One region of the Sporosarcina sp. NCCP-2331 genome, then DNA from elsewhere that is predicted to be linked to it. Evidence: predicted binding sites of a transcription regulator. Region 1 holds the regulator's gene; the other holds the start of a gene.

Region 1 (8,070 bases):
GGAAAGTAGATGTGGAGAAACTGCGGGAAGAGAGCGCGATCATGATGAGCTGCAAACGGTCAATTAAAGCGAATTATTATTTGACACAAGCAGATATGGAACGCCTGCTTACAGACCTTGGAAACTGTCATAACCCCTATACTTGTCCGCACGGCCGTCCTGTTTTAATTCATTTCACCACGTATGAGTTAGAAAAAATGTTCAAGCGGGTGATGTGAACTATAGAGAGCGGAGTCTGATTACATGAGATGGACGATGAAAAAAACCGTTGATTTACATGCTATAATAAACGCGATTGCAGTAGCGAAGGGAAGTGGATCACAGTGAATGAAAAATGGATGGAGATGCGTGACGGGACAATCATTTACAGTAAGTGCAAAAAGCCTGAAGGATTGAAAAAAGCCCGGGTTCATCTGGTGCATGGGCTGGCGGAACATTCAAGGCGATATGAGCAGTTTATGGATTATTTGGCTTCCAATGGATATGAAGTCGTTGTGCATGATCAAAGAGGACATGGCAAAACAGCTGCAGCCAACTATCATCCATATGGCTATCTGGGAGAAAATGCGACATTTGATCATTTGGTTGACGACGCATTTGAAGTACTTCAAGATTATCGCGCGGACGGACCCGATCTGCCGATTATCATAATTGGGCACAGTATGGGTTCTTTCGTAGTCAGACGTTTCATTCAGCTGTATGGAAATGCGGTGGATGAAGTTGTTTTATCCGGAACAGGAAGTAACGCGAAACCAGTGGGCTTTGCAGGAAAGCTGCTGTCAGAATATAGAGAGAGCAGGTTGTCTGATCAGGAGCCGGATGAATTTCTGAATAACATGATATTCGGCAGTTATTCTAAACTTTTCCCTGAAGAGTCTTCATTCGCCTGGTTGTCAAGGGACAAAGAAAGCGTGCAGGATTATGTAGAGGATGAAGCCTGCGGATTTGTACCGACTGCCCAGCTGTTCCGGGTGCTTCTCGAAGGCATGAATTCAATTGAATCACCTGAACTCCTTCAGAACATCCCGCATGATCTGCCTATTTTATTAGTATCGGGTACTGAAGATCCTGTCGGCAACGGAGGAAAAGGTGTTTGGAAAACAGCGAAACAGTTTATCAAGGCCGGGCAGGAGAGTGTGACGGTTCAGCTGTATGAAGGCGGACGTCATGAAATGCTGCAGGAGACAAATCGGCACGAAGTATTCAAGTATATAGTCGGGTGGATGGAACAGCATGAACGGAGTAATTGATGTAATTGCAGTAGCGGGGCCGACTGCATCAGGGAAGACGGCCCTAAGCACGGCATTGGCCAAAGAACTGAACGGTGAAATTATCAACGGTGATGCAATGCAGGTATACAAGGAGCTGGATATAGGCACCGCGAAAATCCAGCCGTCTGAAATGCAGGGAATTCCTCATCATTTCTTTGATGTAAAAGAGCCGACAGAAAGTTTTTCCGTAGCAGAATATCAACAGGTAGTAAGAGGATGGATTGCAGATATTCAGTCGAGAGGGAAACTGCCGGTCATTGTCGGAGGCAGCGGAATGTATATTCAGGCGGTTTTATTTGATTATCGCTTCACAGAGCAGGCAGCTGATCCTGAGGTGCGTGCCAGACTGGAAAATGAATTGGAGGAGTTCGGATCTGCCGTACTGCACAGCAGACTGGCGGAACTGGATCCTAAAAGTGCAGAAATCATCCATCCGAATAATCACAGGCGGTTAATCCGTGCGCTTGAGATTTTGGAAGTGACGGGACAGACGAAGCAAGAACATGAGCAGCAGCAAGGAAATGAACCGATGTACAATGAGCTTATTATCGGACTCGATCTTCCGCGGGAAATGCTGTATGAACGCATCAATCACCGGGTAGACTTGATGGTGGAAGCGGGGCTATTTGCGGAAGTGGAAGAGCTGTGGAATCGCGGAATTCGAAATACGCAGTCAGTCCAGGCAATCGGTTATAAGGAATTGATCTCTTATTTTGACGGTCATCTGACAAAAGAACAGGCGATTGAAGCAGTCAAAAAAAACACCCGTAACTATGCAAAACGGCAGCTGACTTATTTCCGCAATAAACTTCCTGTGGAGTGGGTGGAGGCCGACCAGCCAACGGATGAAATTTTTCGAAAAACATGTGAAATAATAAAGGGTTTTAAGAAGTAAGTGGGGAATAATTCATGTAATAGATATAGGGAGGCAATTGAATGGCACAAGGGAATATGCAGGATACGTTTTTGAATTCTTTACGGAAGAACAACACGTTTGTTACGGTTTTTCTATTGAATGGTTTTCAATTGAAAGGCTTGATCAAGTCCTATGACAATTATACGGTCTTGCTGGAATCAGACGGAAAACAGCAACTCATCTATAAACATGCGATATCAACCTATGCACCGGCAAAACCCGTTATTTTAAAAGATGAACAGTAAAACAGGCTGATGCCTGTTTTTTTATGTTCTTTAGTAGGGCAACCCGGCTCCTTCTGCTAAAATAGATGTTGAACAAAATGAAAAGAGGTACTACCTATGCAAATCGCACCGATCAATGAAGAACTGCTTCAGAAATCTTACGAAGCAGAGCAGAAAATTGCACCTTATGTAAAAAAAGTAGAAGAAATCGCTTTTTATAATCAGCGAAAAGTGCTTCAGGCTTTCAAGCAGAATAAAGTCAGTGACTTTCATCTGTCCGGTTCAACAGGCTACGGCTACGATGACAGCGGGCGTGATACTCTTGAACAGGTCTATGCAGATGTTTTCGGGGCAGAAGACTGTCTTGTCCGAAATCAAATCATTTCAGGCACTCATGCCATTACCATCAGTTTGTTCGGTATACTCCGTCCGGGGGATGAATTGATCTATATCACCGGCAAACCGTACGATACACTGGAATCAATCATTTCAGGAAACGGCAAAGATACTGGTTCACTGGAAGACTACCAAATTTCATATCGGCATATCGATTTGAAAGAAGACGGCAAAGTGGATTATGAGAAAGCTGAAGAAGCGATTTCTTCCAAAACAAAAATAGTCGCAATTCAGCGCTCAAAAGGCTATTCGAGCAATCCATCATTCCGGATACATGAAATTAGAGAAATGATTCAAGAGATACGCAAAATAAAAGAAGATGTCGTCATCTTCGTGGACAATTGCTATGGTGAATTTGTGGAGCTGCAGGAACCGACGGAAGCAGGCGCCGATTTGATGGCTGGTTCACTTATTAAAAATCCGGGCGGCGGCTTAGTGAGAACCGGCGGATATATAGCAGGAAAAAAAGAACTGGTAGAAAAATGTGCGTACCGAATGACTTCTCCGGGACTTGGCGCAGAAGCCGGAGCATCACTGGATACATTACTCGAAATGTATCAGGGCTTTTTCCTGGCACCCCATGTGGTGAGCCAGGCAGTCAAAGGCGCATTGTTTACTGCTGCTTTCTTTGAACAGTTTGGAATGGACACGACACCGCACTACAGCGTGCAGCGCACAGATCTCATCCAATCGGTAAACTTTTCAACACCGGAACAGATGATCACATTCTGCCGGATGATACAGGACAATTCTCCAATAAATGCCCACTATGCGCCTGAACCATCTTATATGCCGGGCTATTCGGATGACGTCATTATGGCCGCCGGCACGTTTATCCAGGGTTCCAGCATCGAGCTGACAGCTGACGGCCCCATCAGATCGCCTTATACCGCTTATATACAGGGCGGACTGACATATGAACATGTCAAAGCTGCTGTGCTGGCATCTACTGAGCAGCTTTTGGAACAAAAACTGATATAAAACAAAAAGTGTATCAAAAACCATAATGGTTTTCGATACACTTTTTTTAATGAATCATCCGATAAACTCCGACAACTTTCCCGAGTATCGATACTTGGTCAACGATAATCGGTTCCATAGACGAGTTTTCAGGCTGCAGACGGAAATAGTCCTTCTCTTTAAAGAAACGTTTCACCGTTGCTTCATCTTCCTCAGTCATAGCTACTACAATTTCGCCGTTCATAGCGGAATGAGTCTGTCTGACAATCACACGGTCGCCATTCAAGATGCCTGCTTCAATCATACTCTCTCCAACAATCTCAAGCATGAAGATTTCATCATCTGAAGAGCCGAAACTGTCCGGCAGCGGAAAGTACTCTTCTATATTTTCAATAGCAGTTATCGGAGCACCTGCAGTAACTTTACCAATCAATGGAACATGCATGACCCCGCCTTTTAATTCTTCAAGGCCTTCGGGATCTAATATTTCTATCGCACGGGGCTTCGTCGGGTCCCGCCGGATAAATCCTTTGTTCTCCAGACGTGACAAGTGGCCGTGCACAGTAGAGCTGGATGCAAGACCGACTGCTTCTCCGATTTCCCTTACGGATGGCGGATATCCTTTTAAACGGACTTCATCTTTAATGAAAGCAAGTATTTCTTCCTGTCTTTTAGAAATTTTCTTCAATTCATTCACCTCTTCAATTGGTTTGCCGGTAAATCGAAATATCCAACAAGTATTTTGAATATAGTATAACATGCGTTCGGCTAGTAATCAAACAAAGGTTCGAATTTTGCTTGACAGCCAATCGTATGTTCTCTTATAATTGAGAACAAGCATTCCGAACATGCATTCTAAAAATAGAGTAATAGGAGGATTCAGCATGAGATTCTTTAAAGAAAATTATTTTTTTATTGTACTTATAGTAGTTATTCTATCCGTGGCGGCCTACCAATTGGACAAGTTGTCATCAGATGAAGGGTATATGGAAATAGTTATTGACGATGGTGACACATTATGGGATCTGGCAGCGAATTATGCAGACGCCAAGACGCCTCCTCACCATTGGATTGAACAAGTAAAATCCTTGAATGAGCTGAAGAGTGACCAGATCAAATCCGGTGACTTGCTGCGTCTGCCTGTTAAGATGGACAGACAGCCCGATCATAGGCTGGCTGAAATGGGAGAGGGAGCAAATGAATAACAAGAAATGTGTGATATATTGCCGTGTGAGTACAGAAAAAGAAACGCAGGAACAGTCTCTGGTGAGGCAGCAGGAAGAACTGGAGCAATTAGCGGTGGAACTTTCCTATGAATGTGCCGGTATTTTTACTGATCGGCAAAGCGGTTATGAAATGGACCGGGACGGACTGCTTGCTCTGCTCGATCAGCTACAGAATGAAAAAATCGATGCATTGCTTGTACAGGACGAAACCCGTCTTGGACGCGGCAACGCCAGAGTGGCTATTTTGCACGTTATAGCTAAATCGCAGACCACCGTGATATCCAATCATTCAAACGGGACGATAGAACTCAATGAAATGGATACGATGCTGCTTGAAATTCTGGCAATCGTTGAAGAATATCAGCGTAAACTGCATAATGCGAAAATTCGAAGAGGCATGAAGCGGGCTGTCCAAAAAGGTTATGACCCATCAAAAAACTTACATAATATTGATAAAGGTCCCGGCAGAGAACGATTAGTTATTCCAATAGAAGAAATTATTTCGTTGCGCGATAAGGGGCTGACCTTTGAAGAAATAGCATCTGTATTGAACGGACTTGGCCACTCAGTCAGCAAAGCTACCGTTCATAGAAGATATAAAGAGTTTATAGAGAAGGAACACTAATCTGTTGCACTTTTCCTCCAGGTTGTTTACATTTTAATAAACAAGAAATTTTGGAGGTTCTTAAAGATGCTATCAGAAAAGAAAATTAGTCGAATCAATGAGCTTGCTAATAAGTCGAAAACGACAGGTCTGTCAATTGAAGAAGCGAAGGAACAGACACAGCTTCGAAAAGAATATTTAGAAACATTTCGTTCAAGCATGCGGGAAACAATTGAATCTGTCAAAGTGATCGATGCAGAAGGTAATGATGTGACGCCAGAAAAGGTCAAAAAAGCACAGGCCGGTCATAAACCGTTAAATTAAGTATTGACAGCTGATTAATATTGTAATTGGTTAAGGAATTGACTACACTAGAGAAGGAATACTCACAAACATAATCAGAAGAGACAGTACGGAAAGGATGTACAGAATGACCGAAAAAATCGATCAACTGGCAATAACAACAATCCGAACGCTATCAATCGATGCGATCGAAAAAGCGAACTCCGGACACCCGGGTCTTCCTATGGGTGCAGCACCAATGGCATACACCTTATGGACAAAGTACTTACACCATAATCCGTCAAATCCCCAATGGTTTAACCGCGACCGTTTTGTTCTTTCGGCAGGCCACGGTTCGATGCTGCTCTACAGCCTGCTTCATTTAAGCGGGTATGGTTTGACAATCGATGATATTAAGAATTTTAGACAGTGGGATTCAAAAACACCAGGGCATCCGGAGTACAAACACACAGCAGGTGTAGAAGCTACAACAGGACCTCTAGGACAAGGAATTGGTATGGCTGTAGGTATGGCAATGGCTGAGAAACATTTAGCCGCAACATACAATAAACCTGGTTTTGACATCGTTGATCATTACACATATGCCCTTTGCGGTGATGGAGATCTGATGGAAGGTGTGGCAGCTGAGGCAATTTCACTAGCCGGCCACTTGCAGCTGGACAAATTAATCATACTTTATGATAGTAATGATATTTCATTGGACGGCGACTTAGGCATGTCATTCTCTGAAAATATCAAAAAACGTTTCGAATCATACGGCTGGAATTATCTTCGTGTAGACGACGGCAATGACATCAATTCGGTTTCCGGCGCGATTGAAGAAGCAAAAGGAAACACCGGCGGTCCTACGATCATAGAAGTAAAAACAGTCATCGGATATGGCTCGCCAAATAAATCAGGTAAATCTGACGTTCACGGCGCCCCGCTTGGTGAAGATGAACTAGCGTTGACAAAAGATTACTACAAGTGGACATTTGAGGAAGATTTCCATGTTCCGGATGAAGTATATGACCGTTTTAAAGAAACATCCGAAGAACTAGGCGTGAAATCGGAAAATCAGTGGAACGAACTGTTCAGTCAATATGAAAATGAACATAAGGAATTGGCAGCACAATTGAAAACGGCTATTGCCGGCGAACTGCCTTCTGACTTGAAAGAAGGCATGCCTGTCTATGAGGCAGGTGCTTCAGTTGCGACTCGTTCGGCTTCCGGAGATTCCATTAATGCGCTGGCTTCTGTATTGCCTTCTTTGTTCGGCGGAAGTGCCGATCTTGCGGGTTCGAATAAAACTTCTATTAAAAATGCTGGAGATTTCTCTTCTGAAAATTATGAAGGACGAAATATTTGGTTCGGCGTTCGTGAATTTGCCATGGGTACAGCATTGAACGGAATGGCTTTACACGGTGGAGTTACTGTCTTTGGCGGTACATTCTTTGTGTTCAGTGACTATGTAAGACCTGCAATTCGCCTGTCTGCCCTGATGGGTCTGCCTGTCACATATGTTTTTACTCACGACAGCGTGGCAGTCGGAGAAGACGGTCCTACACATGAACCGGTTGAACAGCTGGCTTCATTGCGTGCGATGCCCGGCTTATCTATTATTCGTCCGGCAGACGGCAATGAGACATCTGCCGCTTGGTATACAGCCGTAACGTCTAAAAACACTCCAACGGTTCTGGTACTCTCCAGACAAAACCTGAAAGTACTTCCGAAGTCAAAAGAATTGGCAATGGAATCTGTACAAAAAGGGGCATATGTCGTGTCTCCTGCTTCTAAAGAAATTGCTGATGGTATTTTGATTGCGAGTGGATCTGAAGTCAGTTTGGCAGCGGAAGCACAGCAGGCTCTAAAAAAACAAAACATCGATGTCAGTGTAGTTTCTATGCCTTCTTGGGATCTATTTGAAAAACAAGATCAGGCATATAAGGATTCTGTTCTCCCGAAATCAGTGAAGAAACGTTTGGCAATTGAAATGGGCGCTTCGCTCGGATGGCATAAATATGCCGGCGATGAAGGGTCGGTTATGGCAATCGATACGTTCGGCGCAAGTGCACCCGGCGATCTTGTCATTGAAAAATACGGTTTCACTGTAGAGAACGTAGTGAAGCAATTTAAAAAACTTCAAAATCAATAATTAATTTATAAAACACATCCCTTCGTTTCTTGCGGA
Region 2 (8,070 bases), on a different contig from region 1:
AGCAGCGGTGACCGGGTGAATATAGAAACCTGCAAGCCTGCTTCTCAGCAAACGGCTTACGCGCCGTGCCTGCCGAACAGGAAGCGTCCGAAGCAAAAGCGTCACCGGTGCCCCGAGAGCCAATAAAAGCGGGCCTAGCATTCCGACGAGCAGATGCCCCGCCATATGCCAAGTGAAATTCTCATGCGACAGCACAGCGAGCGGACCGACCAGTGCACTCGCTGAAAGAACCGCGCCGGATACCCAGGAAACGATGCGCAGCCGAGACCAATTGCGCAGACGTTCCTGTCGATCGGAAAGATAGACGCCAACGAGATACAGCCCAATCGCCAGCAGTGCAGAAACCCCGAACAGCCAGTCCGTCACAATGAAAAACGAATCATGCAGCATGAGGTTTCACCTGCCCTGCACCCCGCGAATCCTGTCCCGCCGAACGTATCAGCAGAAGACCTGCTGCAATCATAATAATCGCCGATCCGTTCCATATGACATCGTACGGAACAATATCCACGTCATAGCGGATTTGATGGATACGCAGCACCTTATGCTGTATCGTTCCGTCATACAATTGGAACGCCCCGCCTCCGACCAGCTTGCCGCCCCAGAACATCTTATGCCACAGCGCATCCCGCCGGCGCAGATCCGCCACCAGATACAGCCCGCCCACCGTCGCAAACCAGCTGAACGCATGAAATAGCCCGTCCGACACCAGCCCAATCGCCACCGTCGACTTATCATAGAACTTATGCCAATGCAGCAGCTGATGAAACACTGTCTCATCCAGGAACGCCACAAACCCCAGGCCGAATAAAATTCCCGCCCATAAGTTTTTTGTTTGGAATTTCCTGCGATTCGCCCAATTTATTCCATGATTTTTTGACATCAGCCAGTCACCGCCTTCTAGATTTTCAGACTTATTATTTCCGAAAGGGGAAGAGGTTAAACAGAAAGCGAAAGGAATTATTTTACCTGGCGCATCTCGATTTCAGAGAATTACTGCTCGTGCTGAATTGCAATTTATTAGCAAAATAACTAGTTTTCTAGAGAATAAACATTGAAATATCGGGTAGATTAGGGAAAAGGAGGAATGCATAGATGAAGGCAGTTACTTTTCAGGGCGCCAAGGACATCCAAGTGAAAAAGGTGGATGCGCCGCATATCGAAAAGCCAGATGATATTGTTGTCAAAATTACTTCTACAGCCATTTGTGGATCAGATTTGCATATTTACACGGGGGCTTTGCCGGCGCATAAAGACTACGTGATCGGGCATGAACCAATGGGTATTGTCATAGAAACCGGACCCGAAGTGACGAAAGTGAAGAAGGGTGACCGCGTCATTATCCCTTTCAATATTTCATGCGGCGAATGTTTCTTCTGTCAGCATGAGCTGGAAAGTCAGTGCGACAACTCGAATCCGAATCCTGAAGTGGATACGGGCGGCTACTTCGGTTTCACGGAGCGCTACGGTAATTATCCGGGCGGCCAGGCTGAGTATCTGCGTGTGCCGTATGGAAATTTCATTCCGTTCGTCATTCCGGAAAGCTGTGAACTGCCGGATGAATCTTTGCTGTTTCTCTCTGATATTCTTCCGACGGCTTACTGGAGTGTCGAGCATGCCGGCGTGAAAAAAGGAGACACAGTTATCGTCCTCGGCTCGGGACCTGTCGGATTATTGACGCAAAAATTTGCCTGGATGAAAGGCGCGGAACGGGTTATCGCAATCGATCATGTGCCGTATCGGCTGCAGCATGCGAAGAAGACGAATAATGTGGAAATATTTAATTTCGACGAAGTAGATGAAATTGGACAGCAAATGAAAGAACTGACAAGCGGCGGTGCGGATGTTGTCATTGACTGTGTCGGCATGGACGGGAAAAAGAATGTTCTCGAAAAAGTCGGCCAGAAATTGAAAGTGCAGGGCGGAACACTGAGTGCCATCGACATCGCCTACCACTCCGTCCGGAAATTCGGCACGATTCAGCTGACGGGCGTATATGGATCGCTTTACAATATGTTCCCGCTCGGTTTCCTCTTTGAACGCAACATCAATCTGCGAATGGGGCAGGCACCGGTCGTGCACTATATGCCGACGCTGTTCGACAAAATCACGAACGGTGAAATCGACCCGACCGATATCATCACCCACGTCCTGCCGCTTGAAGAAGCTTCAAAAGCCTATGATACTTTCTATGAGCATGAAGATGAATGCATCAAAGTGATTCTAAAACCTTGAAACCACAAATCCTTTCGCCGACTATCGGAGGAGGGATTTTTTGATGGGCTTGTGGATAGTGGTGCACAGAGTGGAAGTGCAACGGAAGATTTAAAACGCACCTGTGTGTCACACGATTTGATCACTATTCGGAGTTGTGAAAAAGTCGTGTTACACATAGGCACCTAATTTACTGAACCATTTCATCACGGATTGCCAATATATCTTCTTCAGAAAGCCCTGTTACATCGGCTATATCTTCAATGGACCAATCCTTCTTCAGCATGTTCTGTACAACATGAAAACGTGCTTTCTTCTCGCCTTCCAACCGTCCTTCCAATCTGCCTTCCACTCGTTCCATGTGAAAAGCATTCGAGATGGTGGGGGAGGCATTTTCCTTATTATAGAGTTCCATGAGCTGTTCCTCCTCTCCTAAGATAGGATACATAGTTTGCGCCAGTTTTAGTTCTAAGTCCTTTGGCAATTTCAACAAGTAATCAATGAAATGGAATACAGCCTGGACCGCAGTGCGCGGATATTTCTCATTTCGGACGATGTCCCGCATCAATTTCATTTTGAATTGGTAGCGCTGCTGCTCCTGGTCTTTTGTCAAATGAAGGTACTTTGCAGCCATCACGACTTTACTGAACAACTTGTCGGATTTCTCAAGTTCCTCTTCGGAATAATCCAGGAGTTTACGAGTAGTATACGCGTATTGAAGCGTCGTTCCAAAAAATTGATAGTGGAAATCAGCAGGTGCTTTGCTTTCGTGTGGAGCTGTCATAATGGCAAGGGCGAAGATCTTTTCGCGGTAACGGTCATAAATGCGATAAAAATACTGGAACATACGGGCTGAAAAATCTTCCTGGTCGGCACCCTGAACTTCTACATGGATAAGAACCCACTGCTCTGAACCTTCTTTCATTTGCACTTTTACAATCTGATCGGCGACTCCGCGACCTTTTTTCCTATCGTTGACTAACTGAAAAAGCTCTTGCTGAAGAAAGTCAGGCGGTTTTGTAAAATCAATATGTGCATGCAGGTCAGGATTGAAAAACAGCAGAAAGTCTTCAAATAAATCTCCAATTACTTTCTTCCACAATCCATCTTGGTCAACGGCATATATTGCAGGTTGTTCCTTAACATGCATGATGACGATGTCCTCCCGCTCCTTTCATAATTTACTGACTACTTAGTTTCATTGTACTATAATCAGAACGTACGTTCAAGCGATTTCGTATAATTATCTGAAAATTGAAGTTTTTAATGAATGAGAAGAAACTTTACAGGAGAATAGATGCTATAATAAGAAAAATAATTTGAATAGAAAGAAGCGAAAAATCATGACAGCGAATGAATACGAAGAGTTCCGGGAGTTGATTTCGATAGGAGAAGAACTGAACTTTTATTATCAGGGTGAAGAATATTGGATCAGCCACACGCCGGGAAAATCCTACCTGACCAGATCGAAGGATTCTTACAGTCAGGAATTCAGCGGCCATGAGCAGCTTTTTGAGCAGGGGATGATTGACGGCAGGCTTATGGGTGAATTGTTTGAGGAGTTGGTATGGTAAGGTGAAAAAATGAGCCGGCAGGATATAGCTTCCTTTCAGCTCGTTTTTTTGTTTGATTCTACATTTCATTCAAACCGGCAAAATCACATAAATATTCGCGCCCGGCCCCTGCGTCTCGGGTTCAGTGAACGGAATCCGCCGAATCATTCCGAGTTCGATCAGCTTCCGCATCACCCGCCGGACCGTGGAATTCGATACGCCGAGTTCTTCCTCCATTTCCCTTTGTGTCAAATGTGCCGCCATATACGACCCGGAGTTCAACCGGATTAATTCGAAAACTTCCCGGTCCATCCTGTTCAGCCTCTGCCAATTTCTTCTGACGTGTTCCCTGACTGCAAACTCCATTTCTTCCCTGTTGTTGAATTCGGTATGGCCTTCCAAATAATGTAGCATATCGTCACTCCTTTTCCCTCTATATAGACAGTGGGCCGGAAAAGGATACTCGGATTGAAACTGTGCCTGTGCGTCACACAATTTGAAAAATATTCAGAATAGTTTTCGAGTTGTGTCGCACACAGGCACGATGAATTTATATTTCCCATTCCATACGGCAATCGTTTATACTGAAACAGGCGGGGCGAATATACGTTCTTTATTCGGCCGTACACTATACAGCCAGAGAGGTTTACATATGAAAGGCACTTCACATCTACTTATCGGCACGGCTGCCGGCGCTGTCGCGGGTTACGCCGCACAGCCTGACATCAGCACTGCATTGATTGGCGCAGCAGTCGGCGGGATCTCGGGTGTTGTTCCCGATCTCGACACGAACGGGCTGGCAAGCAACCGGATTACACTCAGCAAAAAAGTGAGCAAATGGCTGATGGAGTCCGCGGGTATCGTCATCCTCGCGACACTCGGCTACCGGGCGGTGACAGAGGGGCTCGACCGCGATATTTATCTGTACGGCAGCATCGGACTCCTGCTGCTCATCGTTTCGCGTCTCATCACACAGCGGCGGATGCTCACGATTACCGGTATACTCGTCATGCTGCTGGGCTTCGTCCTCGGCCAGTCCACCGGCATCCTGCTTGCCGGCAGCTATATCATATTCGCGTCATTCCTGCCGCACCGGTCGTACACGCACTCCGTTATCGGCGTCGTTTTCTACGCGTTCATACTGAAGCAGCTGGACGCGCAGTGGCCCATCGACGGCCTGGTCGCTGCGGGGCTTGCCGGCTACATCAGCCATCTGATCGCTGACATGAAGATACTTCCCGTCAACCGGCGGGGTGTTAAATGGTTTTTGCCGCTGTGGAAGCAGGAGTTTTAATTAACAATTTGATTATGTGCATGTTCCGATACAAGTTGAATAATAGGAATAGCCAATAAGAAGCGCTTAGACGAGCGTTTCTTATTGGCTATATTCCTTCTGAACTTATTAATTAAGTATTCATTTTTTATTTTTTCGCTCTAAAAGTACAGGAGTGATATTTAATAAAATCGATATAATCGTCAATATCCACAACGCTGCTGCCATCGTAGGCACCACATCTGATAGCGCAGCCCAATCTTCCGCCTTCACCCAATCGGACACCATACGGTAATCTGCAACAACTGTTAGTGCGGTAAATGATAATCCCATTGCCATCGCCAATTTATAATCTTTGCCTGAACCATACATATAAAGATTTATACAAGTTGCTGTTATGGCAATAAGTCCTAATAGTAACCACATAATTACGCCACCATTCACACTAATATTCTTATCAATTAAGACGGAATGGGCTAGTAAATAGATTCATAATTTCAACCAAATGGCGGTATTTGCGAAGAAATCATACTGTCATTGACGGGGTGCAAACAAAATCACGGAAACACCGAGCAAGCAGATTCCTGCTCCTATCAAATCATACAAATCAGGTGTCTTTTTATCAATGCCCCATCCCCACAGCACAGACAGAAAGACAAAAACTCCTCCGTACGCCGCGTAAACCCTGCCAAAAGAGGGGAATGTCTGGAATGTAATGACCACGCCATATAATACTAATGTAATCCCTCCGAAGAGTCCCCAAACAGCAGATTTACCCTCCCGCAGCCACTGCCAGATCAGATAGCCCCCGCCAATTTCAGCAACACCGGCTAAAAGAAAAATAATAATAGCATAAAACATTTTTAACAACCTCATTTCGTGATGGCTCCAAACAACCGGCCTGGCTCATTCTGCGGTGCCTGTGCGCCACACAATTTAGACACTATTCTAAGGAAAGGTACATGGTTACCGCGCAATTTAGAAACGATCCAGTATTGAACGAAAACGCCTATCTAATTGGAGTTCGTCTATTCGAAATTGTATACTATATAGAAGAGCATTTCATTGAAAGGTGGATAAGTACGTGAAGCTGAGAAATCCGAAATAAAAATGCATGTTCCGGATTTCGATTACTTACTATACGATATTTCAGGTTACTCGGATGGAGAAATGAAAGGTGCAGTGCAAACCCGAATTGGTTTAACTCTTTTACGTGATATTTTCACGTTGGATAATGAAAAAATATTACAATCTTTTTATCGTTCTGTTAATTATTTGAATGAGTTAGAAGACCGTCAGACAGGAATAGAATACTTTGAAACGATGATTCGGTATATAGCAAGTGCTGCAAAAAGTTTGACCAAAAAAGACGTAGAGGAACTTTTAAAAGAAGTGGAAACAACCTATCAGGAAGGGAGCGAAATCGCGATGACGTTAGCTGATATGTGGAGAGAAGAAGGCATGGAAAAAGGCTTAGAAATAGGCATGCGGGCAAGTTTAATCGAAATGGTTGATCAGGGTTTGATTGCTAAATTTTAAAAAGTGCCGCGTGATATTAGCGCTGGGATTCAAGAATTAGATATCCCTGTCCTCAAAGCAATCGTGCTGAAAATTATGAGCGATGACGGTTTTGAAAGTCTGAACGAGGTACGGGAATATTTATAAGAAGATAAGTGGTCAGAATAGCAAATCTCTTCACGTGCACAACATTGACAAACCATGTTGATGCCAAGTCTTAGATTTAGATTCATTTTGCAGTGTCTGTGCACCACACAATTTATACGCTATTCTGAATACCTTTTGCGCACAGACATACATTAAAAGATTTACTCAATAGAGCATCGCAAGCAGGCATCAGTCTGCTTACGATGCTCTTTTGGATTCTAAATTTTGATGCGTTTAAGTTAAGAAAAGAAATAAAAATATTTAAGTAAACAATGTTTACTTTTAAATAATAGATGATAGAATATTCTGTAATGGGGAGTGATTTCATGTCTAGTTTGAAAAGTAAGAAACAGTATACGTTCGATACATTTCTTGAGGGTAGGGATCGGCTCAATGATTTGGATAATCCATTTTTGTTGAATGTGCTGTCCAATCTTTCGGGAAATCAATGGGAGCAGCAGCTCGGCCGGCTGGAGCCGTTTTCTGAGAAATTATCGACTTCGTGGCGGAAAGTGACCAATGAGATTGCCAGACCGGAGAATCATCCGAAGCTGCGTCAATATGATGCATATAATCACCGTATTGATCGGATTGTACGGCCGGCGGAAGCAGTGCGGCTGAGTGAGGATGTATTTGGAGAGGGATTATTCTCTTCTGCACAGCTGCCTTATGAAGGCATAGTGAAAAGATATTTATTGCATGGGAATGGCGAAGCGGGAATCACCTGTCCCATTGCCTGTACGGATGGACTTATTGCATTGATTGAGCAGTTTTATGACGAAGTGCCTGACGAGGTCAGGGCCATTCATAAGCATGCAAAAGAGGGTATCGACGGGAAGTTTGCAGTCGGAGCGCAGTTCATGTCTGAAATTCAGGGGGGCTCGAATATCCCGGCCAATATCCTGCAGGCTGTTCCCGACGGATCAAATTACCGATTGTACGGCAACAAGTTCTTTTGTTCCGCAGTGCATGCAGATTACTCTGTCGTGACGGCAAGAATAGAGGGGACGGATCATGTAGCGGTATTCGTGGTCCCTTCCTATCTTCCCGGCGATCAGCCGAATGAAAAGCGGAATGGCTATCGCATCAACCGGTTGAAATGGAAATTAGGGACAACCGAGCTACCTTCAGGGGAAATCGACTATGATGGAGCCGTTGCGTATCGTATCGGACCTGAAAACCGCGGCGTTGCCTTGGCGGTTGGCATCGTACTGACACGTTCGCGATTGGATATCGGTTTTTCCAGTGCTTCATTCGTCATGCGTGCTGCCAGAGAGGCAAAACTGTATGGGCGTTTCAGGCAGGTGTTTGACCGGAAGATTGATGAATTCCCGATGGCCGCCGCTCAGTTGGATGAGCTCGAAG

What was found. Region 1 encodes LexA, which represses DNA repair genes until DNA is damaged. Its sites were predicted from a motif close to CGAACATATGTTCG; they were not measured.
Region 2: the regulator LexA is predicted to act here: its motif matches at 3,429-3,442, upstream of NCCP2331_RS16620 (RpnC/YadD family protein).

What each region holds. Positions count from the first base shown of each region.
Region 1 is NZ_BRCD01000002.1:14,690-22,759, reverse strand. It holds gene mutL (DNA mismatch repair endonuclease MutL) at 1-218, shown strand, start outside; gene NCCP2331_RS01305 (alpha/beta hydrolase) at 324-1,250, shown strand; gene miaA (tRNA (adenosine(37)-N6)-dimethylallyltransferase MiaA) at 1,234-2,166, shown strand; gene hfq (RNA chaperone Hfq) at 2,208-2,432, shown strand; gene NCCP2331_RS01290 (methionine gamma-lyase family protein) at 2,529-3,788, shown strand; gene lexA (transcriptional repressor LexA) at 3,835-4,455, opposite strand; gene yneA (cell division suppressor protein YneA) at 4,652-4,972, shown strand; gene NCCP2331_RS01275 (YneB family resolvase-like protein) at 4,965-5,618, shown strand; gene NCCP2331_RS01270 (DUF896 domain-containing protein) at 5,685-5,921, shown strand; gene tkt (transketolase) at 6,028-8,034, shown strand.
Region 2 is NZ_BRCD01000038.1:13,059-21,128, forward strand. It holds gene NCCP2331_RS16605 (cytochrome c oxidase assembly protein) at 1-390, opposite strand, end outside; gene NCCP2331_RS16610 (DUF2243 domain-containing protein) at 380-886, opposite strand; gene NCCP2331_RS16615 (zinc-dependent alcohol dehydrogenase) at 1,096-2,235, shown strand; gene NCCP2331_RS16620 (RpnC/YadD family protein) at 2,405-3,364, opposite strand; gene NCCP2331_RS16625 (hypothetical protein) at 3,558-3,788, shown strand; gene NCCP2331_RS16630 (winged helix-turn-helix transcriptional regulator) at 3,858-4,181, opposite strand; gene NCCP2331_RS16635 (metal-dependent hydrolase) at 4,420-5,061, shown strand; gene NCCP2331_RS16640 (hypothetical protein) at 5,182-5,466, opposite strand; gene NCCP2331_RS16645 (YnfA family protein) at 5,575-5,901, opposite strand; gene NCCP2331_RS16650 (Rpn family recombination-promoting nuclease/putative transposase) at 6,145-6,579, shown strand; gene NCCP2331_RS16655 (acyl-CoA dehydrogenase family protein) at 7,032-8,070, shown strand, end outside.